Regions from separate parts of the Paracoccus sp. NFXS7 genome, predicted to be linked through region 1. Evidence: riboswitches for the same ligand, from Rfam matches in the RefSeq annotation. Region 1 holds a riboswitch; each other region holds the start of a gene.
The links. Region 1 has a riboswitch for cobalamin ahead of LZ686_RS05580 (DUF1636 family protein). Riboswitches for the same ligand answer to the same signal wherever they lie in the genome.
Positions count from the first base shown of each region.

Region 1 (3,269 bases):
GCCACCGCACCCCCCTGCCGCCGGTACAGCGCCGCCAGCCGGTCGCGCAGCGCCTGCGTGACAACGACCGCATCGGGCCGGGGGGCGATGTCGACCAGGCAACCATCGAAATCGAGAAACAGCGCGGCGTCGGGGGCAAGCGGGGGTGGGGTCACGTCAGGCGGGCTCCGGCGATTGGGATATACCAAAGGGAACCCGTGACTCCCCCCGAGGGTTCACCGCCGCGTGAGGTTTTTTGACCGCCGACCGGCGCGCGTCAGTATTCGACCCCGGCCTGCGCCTTGATCCCAGACCGGAACGGATGCTTGATCTGGGTCATCTCGGTCACCAGATCAGCGGCCTCGATCAGCGCGTCGGGGGCGCCGCGCCCGGTCAGCACCACATGGGTCATGGCGGGCTTTTCCGCCTGCAGAAAGGCCACCACATCGGCCGCGTCCAGATAACCATAGCGCAGCGCGATGTTGATCTCGTCCAGCAGGACCATGCGGATGGCCGGGTCACGGATCAGGTCCTGCGCGCGCGCCCATCCGGCCTGCGCCATGGCGATGTCGCGGGACTTGTCCTGCGTCTCCCAGGTAAAGCCCTCGCCCATGGCGTGGAACTGGCAGATGTCGGTGAAATGCGTGGTCAGCAGCGTGCGTTCGCCCGTGTCCCACGCGCCCTTGATGAACTGCACAACGGCGCAGGGCATCCCGTGCGCGATGGAGCGCATGATCATGCCGAACCCCGATGACGACTTGCCCTTGCCCGGCCCGGTATGGACGATGATCAGGCCCTTTTCGCCGGTCTTGGTCTCCATCATGCGGTCGCGGGCGGCCTTTTTCTTGGCCATCTTGGCGGCGTGGCGGTCCTGATCCTCGGCGGAAATCGGGTCGGTCTGCGTCATCGGGTCGCTCCTTGCGGTTGACAAACGGCGGGTGCGGGGGTTTGGGTGAGGGCGTGTTGGTTCCTGTCTATGACAGGCGAAGAGGGAATGCGACAAGGCCCCGGGTCATCAGACCCGCGACCCCAAGCGCAGCCGCCCCCGCGACCGTGACCGGAGAGGTCGCCCGATCCACTGGCCCCGATTGGGGCTGGGAAGGTGGGACGACCGTCGGGGCATCCGCCCCTGGATCCGCAAGCCGGGAGACCTGCCAGCACCTGACGATGACGGGCGAACGGGGTGTTTCGCGACCGGCAGGTGATGGCCGGATGCCCCGTGCCGCCTCCTCTCGGACGCCCCTTGCCGCAACAAGGAAGGGGCCGCGATGCGCGCCGTTCTGCATGTCTGCACCACCTGTCGCGGCACCGTGCCCGACCCGGTTCCCAATGCCGCAGGGACCGATGCCGCAAGGACGGATGCCCTTGGCCTGGACACGCCGCGCCTTGGCGCTCGGCTGCACGACCTGCTGTCCCGCACCGCCCCCGACGGCGTCGAGATCCGCCCCGTCGAATGCCTTTCCGCCTGTTCGCAGGGCTGTTCCGTCGCGCTGTCCGCGCCGGGCAAGTGGTCCTATGTCTATGGCCGCCTGACGCTGGACGACGCCGCCGACATCCTGTCGGGCGCGCGCGCCTATGCCGGAACCGCCGACGGCATCGTGCCGTGGCGCGAACGCCCCGCCGTCTTCCGCAAACAGAGCCTTGCCCGCATCCCCCCGCATACCCTGTCGCAGGAGTGACCATGATCGACCTTATCAAGACCCCCGTCACCGTGATCACCGGCTTTCTGGGGTCGGGCAAGACGACCCTGGTGCGCCATCTGATGGCCAACCCCCAGGGGCTGCGCCTTGCGGTGATCGTGAACGAATTCGGCACGATGGGCGTGGATGGAGAGATCCTGAAGGGTTGCGCCGACGCCTCCTGCCCGGCCGAGAATATCGTCGAGCTGTCGAACGGCTGCATCTGCTGCACCGTCGCCGACGACTTCATCCCCACGCTGGAGGCGCTGATGGCGCTTCCCGCCCGCCCGGACCACATCCTGATCGAGACGTCCGGGCTGGCGCTGCCGAAACCGTTGCTCAAGGCCTTCGACTGGCCCGCCATCCGCTCGCGCATCACCGTGGACGGCGTGATCGCCTTGGCCGATGCCGAGGCCGTGGCAGCAGGTCGCTTCGCCCCCGACGTGGCGGCGGTGGACGCGCAGCGCGCCGCCGACCCCGGCCTGGACCACGAGACGCCCCTGTCCGAGGTCTTCGAGGATCAGATCGCCTGCGCCGACGTGATCCTGCTGACCAAGGCCGATCTGGCCGGACCGGAGGGCGTCGCCGCCGCCCGCGCCGCGATCGAGGCCGAGCTGCCCCGCCCCCTGCCCATTCTGACCGTGACCGAGGGCGCGGTCGATCCGCGCCTGATCCTGGGCCTGGGCAAGGCCGCCGAGGACGACCTGGACGCCCGCCCCAGCCATCACGACGGCGCCGAAGACCACGAGCATGAGGATTTCGACACCGTCGTCATCGACCTGCCCGAGATTACCGACCCGGCCGATCTGGCCGCCCGCATCGCCCGTCTGGCCGCCGAGCAGAACGTGCTGCGCGTCAAGGGCCATGTCGCCGTCGCGGGCAAGCCCATGCGCCTTCTGGTGCAGGCCGTGGGCTCGCGGGTGCGCCATCAGTACGACCGCCCGTGGGGCCAGACCCCGCGCCGGTCGCGCCTTGTGGTGATCGCGGAGCATGACGACGTGAACCCCGACGCGATCCGCGCCGTGCTGGAGGGTGTCCCCGCCTGATGCATGTCATCTTCCGCGAACAGGTCGGGCTTGAAAAGTCTGACGCCCCCTATGATCCCGGTCAGACCCCCGGCGATCTGGTGGTCCTGTCCTTTTCGGACAGCGACCTGGGGGCCTTTGCGGAAGGCTGGCGGCGCGCGGCGGGGGGGCTTCCGCCCACGCGGCTGTGCAACCTGGTGGCACTGCGGCACCCGGTCTCGGTCGACACCTATGTCGAGAACACCCTGTCGGGCGCGCGCGGCATCCTGATCCGGTTGATCGGTGGCGAGGCTTACTGGCCCTATGGCCTGGCGTCGGTGCAGGACCTGGCGCGCAGGCGCGGCATCGCGCTGGCCGTGCTGCCAGCGGACGGCCGCGACGATCTACGGCTGGAGGAGATCTCGACCGTTCCCCCCTCGGTCCTGCGCGTGCTGCGGCGGCATTGCGACCAAGGCGGCGCGGTCGCGGCGCAGGCGGCGCTGGCGCAGATGGCCATCGCATCGGGCCTGCAGGCCGCGCCCGTGCCGGGGGTCAAGACCCTGCCCGCGATGGGGTTCTACGATCCCAACCGGGGGGTGGTCGCCGA
Region 1 covers NZ_JAKEKV010000002.1:182,323-185,591, forward strand. The annotation lists gene otsB (trehalose-phosphatase) at 1-155, opposite strand, end outside; gene cobO (cob(I)yrinic acid a,c-diamide adenosyltransferase) at 257-886, opposite strand; cobalamin riboswitch at 927-1,152, shown strand; gene LZ686_RS05580 (DUF1636 family protein) at 1,248-1,658, shown strand; gene cobW (cobalamin biosynthesis protein CobW) at 1,661-2,704, shown strand; gene cobN (cobaltochelatase subunit CobN) at 2,704-3,269, shown strand, end outside.

Region 2 (3,269 bases), on a different contig from region 1:
GGCGGCCGCATCCGCGGCGGCGTGGCAGTCCAGACGATCTTCGTGGCCGTCATCCTGGCCGCCATGTCCGGCATCATCGGCGGAGAGGTCGTGCTGCTGGGCCTGATCGCGCTGCCCCAGATGCTGGCCCAGGGCTATGACCGCAAGCTGGCCATCGGGGTTGTCTGCGCGGGCGGCAGCCTGGGGACCATGGTGCCGCCCTCGATCGTGCTGATCATCTATGGCCTGACCGCGAACGTCTCGATCGGCGACCTGTTCACGGCCGCCTTCGTGCCGGGCTTCATGCTGGCACTGCTCTATGTGGCCTATGTGCTGATCCGTGCCTGGCTGACGCCGGGCGACGTGCCCCCGGCCGTCACCGCCCGCGTCCCGCGGGACGAAAAGCTGCGCCTGCTCAAGGGCCTGTTCCTGCCGATCCTGGTCGTGATTATGGTGCTGGGCTCCATCTATGGCGGCATCGCATCCGTGACCGAGGCCAGCGCCGTGGGCGTGGCGGGCGTGCTGATCTCGACCGTGATCCGCGGCGAATTCACCTGGGGCCTTCTGCGCGGCGCGGCAATGCAGACGCTGCAGACGGTCGGCATGATCGTCTGGATCGGCATCGGCGCATCCGCCCTGGTGGGCGTCTTCAACCTGATGGGCGGCATCAACTTCGTGTCGGAACTGATCACCGGCATCAGCGACAACCCGACGATCATCATCCTGTTCATGATGGCGATCCTGTTCGTGCTGGGCATGTTCCTGGACTGGGTCGGCATCGCGCTGCTGACCATGCCGATCTTCGTGCCGATCATCGTCAGCCTGGGATACGACCCCGTCTGGTTCGGCGTGCTGTTCGCGATGAACATGCAGGTCAGCTTCCTGTCGCCGCCCTTCGGGCCCGCCGCCTTCTACCTGAAGTCGGTGACCCCGCCGGACATCTCGCTGGGAGAGATCTTCCGCGCCCTGCTGCCCTTCATAGGGTTGCAGATCCTGGCGGTGGGCCTGCTGATCCTGTTCCCGGCCCTGGCGATCTACTGATCGCCTGCCGTGGATCGGGGGGCATGCCGGATGCGGCGTGCCCCCTTTTCGTTCGGGGACGGGAATGTTGCACCGGCAGGCGGATTGACGGACAATCGGGATCCGTCACCCAAGGCTGACCCACCATGCACGACCCCGAACCCGTCCCCCGCCCGGACCTGTTCACGAACAAGGACCATGACGCCTGGCTGGAGCAGTTCCTGTTCCTGCGATACACCCTTCACATGCCGGCCGAACGCATCGCCCAGATCGACTATGGTCTTGACCCCGACCATCCCGACGCCCCGATCGCAGGCCTGTTCTGGGGCAGCCAGATCGAGCGGGACTATCCCCGGCTGGACCTTCGCCACCTGTGGCGAAAGAGGCCCGGCAAGGTTTGAAGCCCTCCGGTGTCAGGCGCCGGATCGCCCTGCATCCGACCCCCCATCCATGCCTGGCAGGAAGGACTGCGACCAACTCCTTCCCCCGCAGGGCGCCAGCGCGTTCGACCTGCGGCGCACCGGTCGCCGGGATCAGGCTGGCATAAGCCGCGGGTGTCGCAGTGCGTCGGCCGTGGCGGCCGGGTCGGCTGCGGGCTGCTTGCCGCGGCGGTTGACTTTGTCCCCACCCGGCGGCATTTCCGTCCGTGATGGTTCCCGTGCCGGCCAAGGCCCCGGCAGGGTGAAAAGGGAACGTGGTGAGGTGTAGCCATCAGGCGCCGAATCCGCGACTGCCCCCGCAACTGTAAGCGGTAGCCGACCCCATGATGCCACTGGCGCCCCCTGCGCCGGGAAGGCGGGGAAGGCCGCGATCCGCAAGTCAGGAGACCTGCCATCATGACCTGAACCAACCCGGGCGGGGTGCCCCGGAGAAAGACCGCATGCGCCGATCCACGGCCTTCGTCCGACGCGACCGCGAAGGTGGGTGGGACCCCGGTGACGCCTCTGCGCCTTTTTCAGCCCCGTCCTTCGTTTCATGAAGGACGACCATGACGACAAGAATCTTCCTGACGACCGCGGTGGCGCTGGGCCTGGGCCAGGCGGCCCTTGCCGCGCCGACCGACTATCCGCTGGTGATCGACAATTGCGGGTACCAAGTGACCATCCCCGCGCGTCCCGACAACGTCGTGTCGATCGGCCAGTCCACGACCGAGATCCTGTATGCGCTGGGCCAGGCGGACCGGATGGCCGGGACCGCGCTGTGGTTCACCCCGGTGCTGCCCGCCTTTGCGGAGGATGACGCCACGGTGGACCGCATCAGCGACGATACGCCCAGCTTTGAATCGGTGGTGAACCGGCGGCCCGGCTTCGTGCCGACGATGTTCGCCTGGATGATCGGGGACCAAGGGGCGGTCGGCACGCGCCGACAGTTCGCCGATCTGGGCATTCCGGCCTATGTCATGCCCACGGACTGCCAGGGCAAGGACAACAGCGTGGGCGCCGACGGCACCCGCCTTGCGCCCTTCGACATCGCGACCCTGTGGGACGGCATCGACCAGATCGCGCGGGTCATGGACGCGCAGGACGCGGGCCGGGCGCTGATCGCCGACCTGCAGGCCCGAGAGGCGGCGGTCGTGGAGCGCGCGCGGGCGATGGACCTGCCGGATGCGTCCGCGGCGGTCTGGTTCTCCTCGGCCGATCTGGCGCTGGACCCCTACATGGCGGGCGGGATGGGCGTCCCGGCCTGGATGATGGACCGCCTTGGCCTACGCAACGTCGTGACCTCGGACGAGGAATGGCCCGCCGTGGGGTGGGAGACGATCGCCCGTGCCGACCCCTCGGTGCTGGTGATTGCGCGCATGGACCGCCGCCGCTTTCCCGCCGACGATGTCGAGGCAAAGCTGCGCTTTCTGAAAACGGACCCGGTCACGCGCCGGATGACCGCCGTGCGCCGGGATCGCATCGTCATCCTGGACGCCGAGGCGCTGCATCCCGGCATCCGCATGATCGACGGGCTGGAGGCCTTGGCGGCGGGCATGGACGGGCTGTCCGAATGACCGCCGATGTCGGGGTGCCGACCGTCCGCCGCCCCTTGGCCCCGGTCTGGCTGTGGGTGTCGCTGCTGATCGTGGCGGCCCCCCTGGCCGGCACCGCCCTGGGGGAAACGCCGATCCCGCTCTCGACCGTCTGGCAGGCGCTGGCCAACCAGATGCTGGGTGCGGGCTATCCGCTGGACCCGATCGATCAGGGTATCGTCTGGGCTTACCGCCTGCCGCGCGCGCTGGTGGCGGGGGCCTGCGGAGCGGGGCTGGCGATCTCGGGGCTGGTCCT
Region 2 covers NZ_JAKEKV010000001.1:937,668-940,936, reverse strand. The annotation lists gene LZ686_RS04625 (TRAP transporter large permease) at 1-1,020, shown strand, start outside; gene LZ686_RS04620 (hypothetical protein) at 1,146-1,400, shown strand; cobalamin riboswitch at 1,633-1,849, shown strand; gene LZ686_RS04615 (ABC transporter substrate-binding protein) at 1,988-2,995, shown strand; gene LZ686_RS04610 (FecCD family ABC transporter permease) at 2,992-3,269, shown strand, end outside.
Region 2: it holds a riboswitch for cobalamin, as region 1 does, so the genes downstream of both, LZ686_RS04615 (ABC transporter substrate-binding protein) here and LZ686_RS05580 (DUF1636 family protein) in region 1, are expected to answer to the same signal.

Region 3 (3,269 bases), on a different contig from region 1:
ATCAAAGCCGCTGTTCTTTTCCGGGCGCAGGTCGGGATTGCCCTGATAGACGGTGCCGAAGAAGTCGGCATCGGCATACAGCTCAAAATAGGACGGGTTTACCAGCCCCGTCCCGGCGGATGCGTGCAGGCGGAACGGACGGTCGGGCATCTGCCAGGACAGGCCCAGGTTCCAGCTGGTGAAATCGGCAAAGACGCGGTTCGCGTCGTGGCGCAGCCCGGCCTGGACATCCAGTCCGCTGGCCAGCATCGCGCGGTATTCCAGCGCGACCGACGACATCTCCCGGGACTGCCCCGGCGCGGTCGAGTTGCTGTCGCGCTGATGTTCCGCCAGGAGGTTCAGCAGCTGCGAGGCATCGGCGGCCGACCCGTCCAACCCCAGGCTGGCGCGGTATTTCAGCTTTTCGGTCTGGCCGCGCCGGAACGGGCTGTTGTCCTGGCTCTGCCGGGTGATGCTGTGCTGATAGTCCAGGCGCTGGACCAGGCGGCCGTCCAACGCGGTATATTCCGCCCAGACCCCGCCCTGAAACTCGTCGCGGCGGCCGAACAGGTCGGCATCGACCAGATAGCTTTCGGCATCGGTCGCGGCAAAGTTCTCGGCGTCGAAGCCGTAATCCTCGGTGGACTGGCGCAGCGCCACCCCAAGGCGCAGGTCGTCCGTGGCCAGGACGTCGCCGGACAGGACGGCGGTCTTGCGGTTGATCCCGTCCTTGCCGCCGCCATCGCCCGACTGGTCATAGCCCAGATCGTCGCGCGCCGACAGCGACAGCCGCAGCCCGCCCCGCTCCCCACGACGGCTGACTTGGACCGAGGCCGCCCCGCCGTTCCCGGCCTCGACCGAGCCGCCATAGGACAGGCCCTGGGGCGCGTCGCGCGTGATGATGTTGATCACCCCCGCCGACGCGTTCGATCCATAGAACACCGATTGCGGCCCGCGCAGCACCTCGATCCGGTCGATGTCGGTGGTCTCCAGCCCGGTCAGCACGTATTCGTCCTCGCCCCCCGCCGCCTCGATGCCGTCGATCAGGATCAGGGTGTGGTTCGCCTCGGCGCCACGGATGCGGACCTGCGCGATGCTGGCGCCGCTGCCGCTGACCGATACGCCGGGCAGCGCGCGCAGGGCGTCCTGGACGGTTACGATGCCACGATCCTCTATCTCGGTCGCGGTCAGGACGGTGTGGGCGCGGGCATAGCCGTCCTGGGCCACGGGCGTGATGCCGGCGGTCAGCACGATCTCGTCCAGCAGGATGGGTTCCCCCGGTGCCGCACCTTGCGCGGCGGCGGTCACGGGAAGGGCGACAAGCGTCGCCAGAAGACAGATCGGACGGCGCATCGGCACGGACCTTTCAAGGCAGGCACGGCCTGCGGCAAACAGAAATGTCCGGCACACGGACCCGGTGGGTCGCGGCAGGACGGTGACTGTCACCACTGCGGATCAGCCGCTTTCCTGGCACGCCCCGCGCCGGAAATGGGTGAGTGCTGCGGCAGGTCTCCTGGCTTGCGGGTCGATGCCTTGGCCGGCCTTCCCGGATCGCTCCAGTGGCATGATCGGCCATCACTCTCCGCTTACAGTTGCGGGGGCAGCCCCGGATTGTCACCGGTGTTCCCTTTTGATCCGGCATGCAGGCCGGAACCGTAGCGGCGCCCTTGTGGCGCAGAGGCCCCGGAGCTGTCAACGGGATTCGCCCACCCGTTCCACGCCCGGCAAAAGGCGGTCACCGCCCGCCCCGGCCCGATCCCAGATCGGCCGAAATCCGTTCCGCCGCGGTGGCGACCATGCCGCCGATGCGGTCGACGGCGGCATCGGTCATGCGGTTCGTGGGGCCCGACACCGACACCCCGGCCACCGCCTCGCCATAGCTGTTGACGATGGAGGCCGCGACACAGCGCATTCCCAGGGTGCGCTCCTCGTCGTCAAAGGCAAAGCCGCGATGGCGGATCAGGGCGATGTCTGCCTGCAGCGCGTCCGCGTCGGCGATGGTCTTGTCTGTGAACCGGGTGAAGGTCGCGTCGCGCAGGAACATCGCCAGCCGCGTCTGGTCGAACGCCGCCAGCAGCGCCTTGCCGATCCCCGATGCGTGCAGCGGAGACCGGGTGCCGGGCGGGAAAAACGCGCGGATCGTCTGATGCGTCTCGACCTGGCTGACAAACAGCACGTCGCCGTCGCGTTCGATGCCCAGGTTGGCCGTCTCTCCGGTCAGGGCCATCAGGTCGCGCATCACCGCACGGCTGCGTTCGACGATGTTGGTGCGGCGCAGGAAGGCCGAACCAAGGCGGAACGCCTCGGGGCCGATGAACCACTCCTGCCGGTCGGGATTGTTCTCGACATAGCGACGGTGTTCCAGGGTGGCCAGGACGCGGTGCATGGTGGCGGGGGACTGGTCCAGATGCGTGGACAGCCCGGTCAGGGTGATCCCCTCATGCGCGGCCAGGGCCTCCAGCACGTCCAGCCCGCGGTCCAGGGCCTGGATGCTGGCGGCGGGCTGATCGGCCTTGCCGCCTCTTGGCCGTCCCCGCTTGCGCACCGGCTGCTGCATCGGAATCACGCCCCTTCCGTCTGTAACACCACAGAAAAATAATTTCATGAAAGCCGTTTTTCGGCAATGAAAAAATCAAGCGCCCATGATTTCGCTGCGAAACCTGCATTAAACCAGATTTCCGAAAAACGATTTCAAAAAAATTTACCGGTTTGCGGACCCGTGCTACACCTTGTCGCATCAAGGAGGAGCCGACCGTGAGCACCCAGAACCCGATCTTCATTCCCGGCCCGACGAACATCCCCGAGGTGCTTCGCAAGGCCGTCGACATGCCCACAATTGACCATCGCAGCCCGATGTTTGGAAAGATCCTGCATCCCGCGCTGGAGGGGGTCAAAAAGGTCCTGAAATCGACGCAGGCGCAGGTCTTCGTGTTCCCCTCTACCGGCACCGGCGGGTGGGAGACGGCGATCACCAACACGCTGTCGGCGGGCGACGCGGTTCTGGCCACGCGCAACGGCATGTTCAGCCACCGCTGGATCGACATGTGCCAGCGGCACGGCCTTGACGTCCAGATCGTGGACCAGTCCTGGGGCGAAGGTATCCCCACCGACCGGTTCGAGGAGATCCTGACCGCCGACACGGCCCATCGCATCAAGGCGGTCCTGGCCACGCATAACGAAACCGCCACCGGCGTCCGGTCGGACATCGCCGCGGTCCGCCGCGCGCTGGACCGGGCGGGGCATCCCGCGATGCTGTTCGTGGACGGGGTCAGCTCCATCGCCTGCTATGA
Region 3 covers NZ_JAKEKV010000005.1:11,041-14,309, forward strand. The annotation lists gene LZ686_RS10015 (TonB-dependent receptor plug domain-containing protein) at 1-1,332, opposite strand, end outside; cobalamin riboswitch at 1,466-1,652, opposite strand; gene bhcR (HTH-type transcriptional regulator BhcR) at 1,715-2,536, opposite strand; gene bhcA (L-aspartate--glyoxylate aminotransferase BhcA) at 2,734-3,269, shown strand, end outside.
Region 3: it holds a riboswitch for cobalamin, as region 1 does, so the genes downstream of both, LZ686_RS10015 (TonB-dependent receptor plug domain-containing protein) here and LZ686_RS05580 (DUF1636 family protein) in region 1, are expected to answer to the same signal.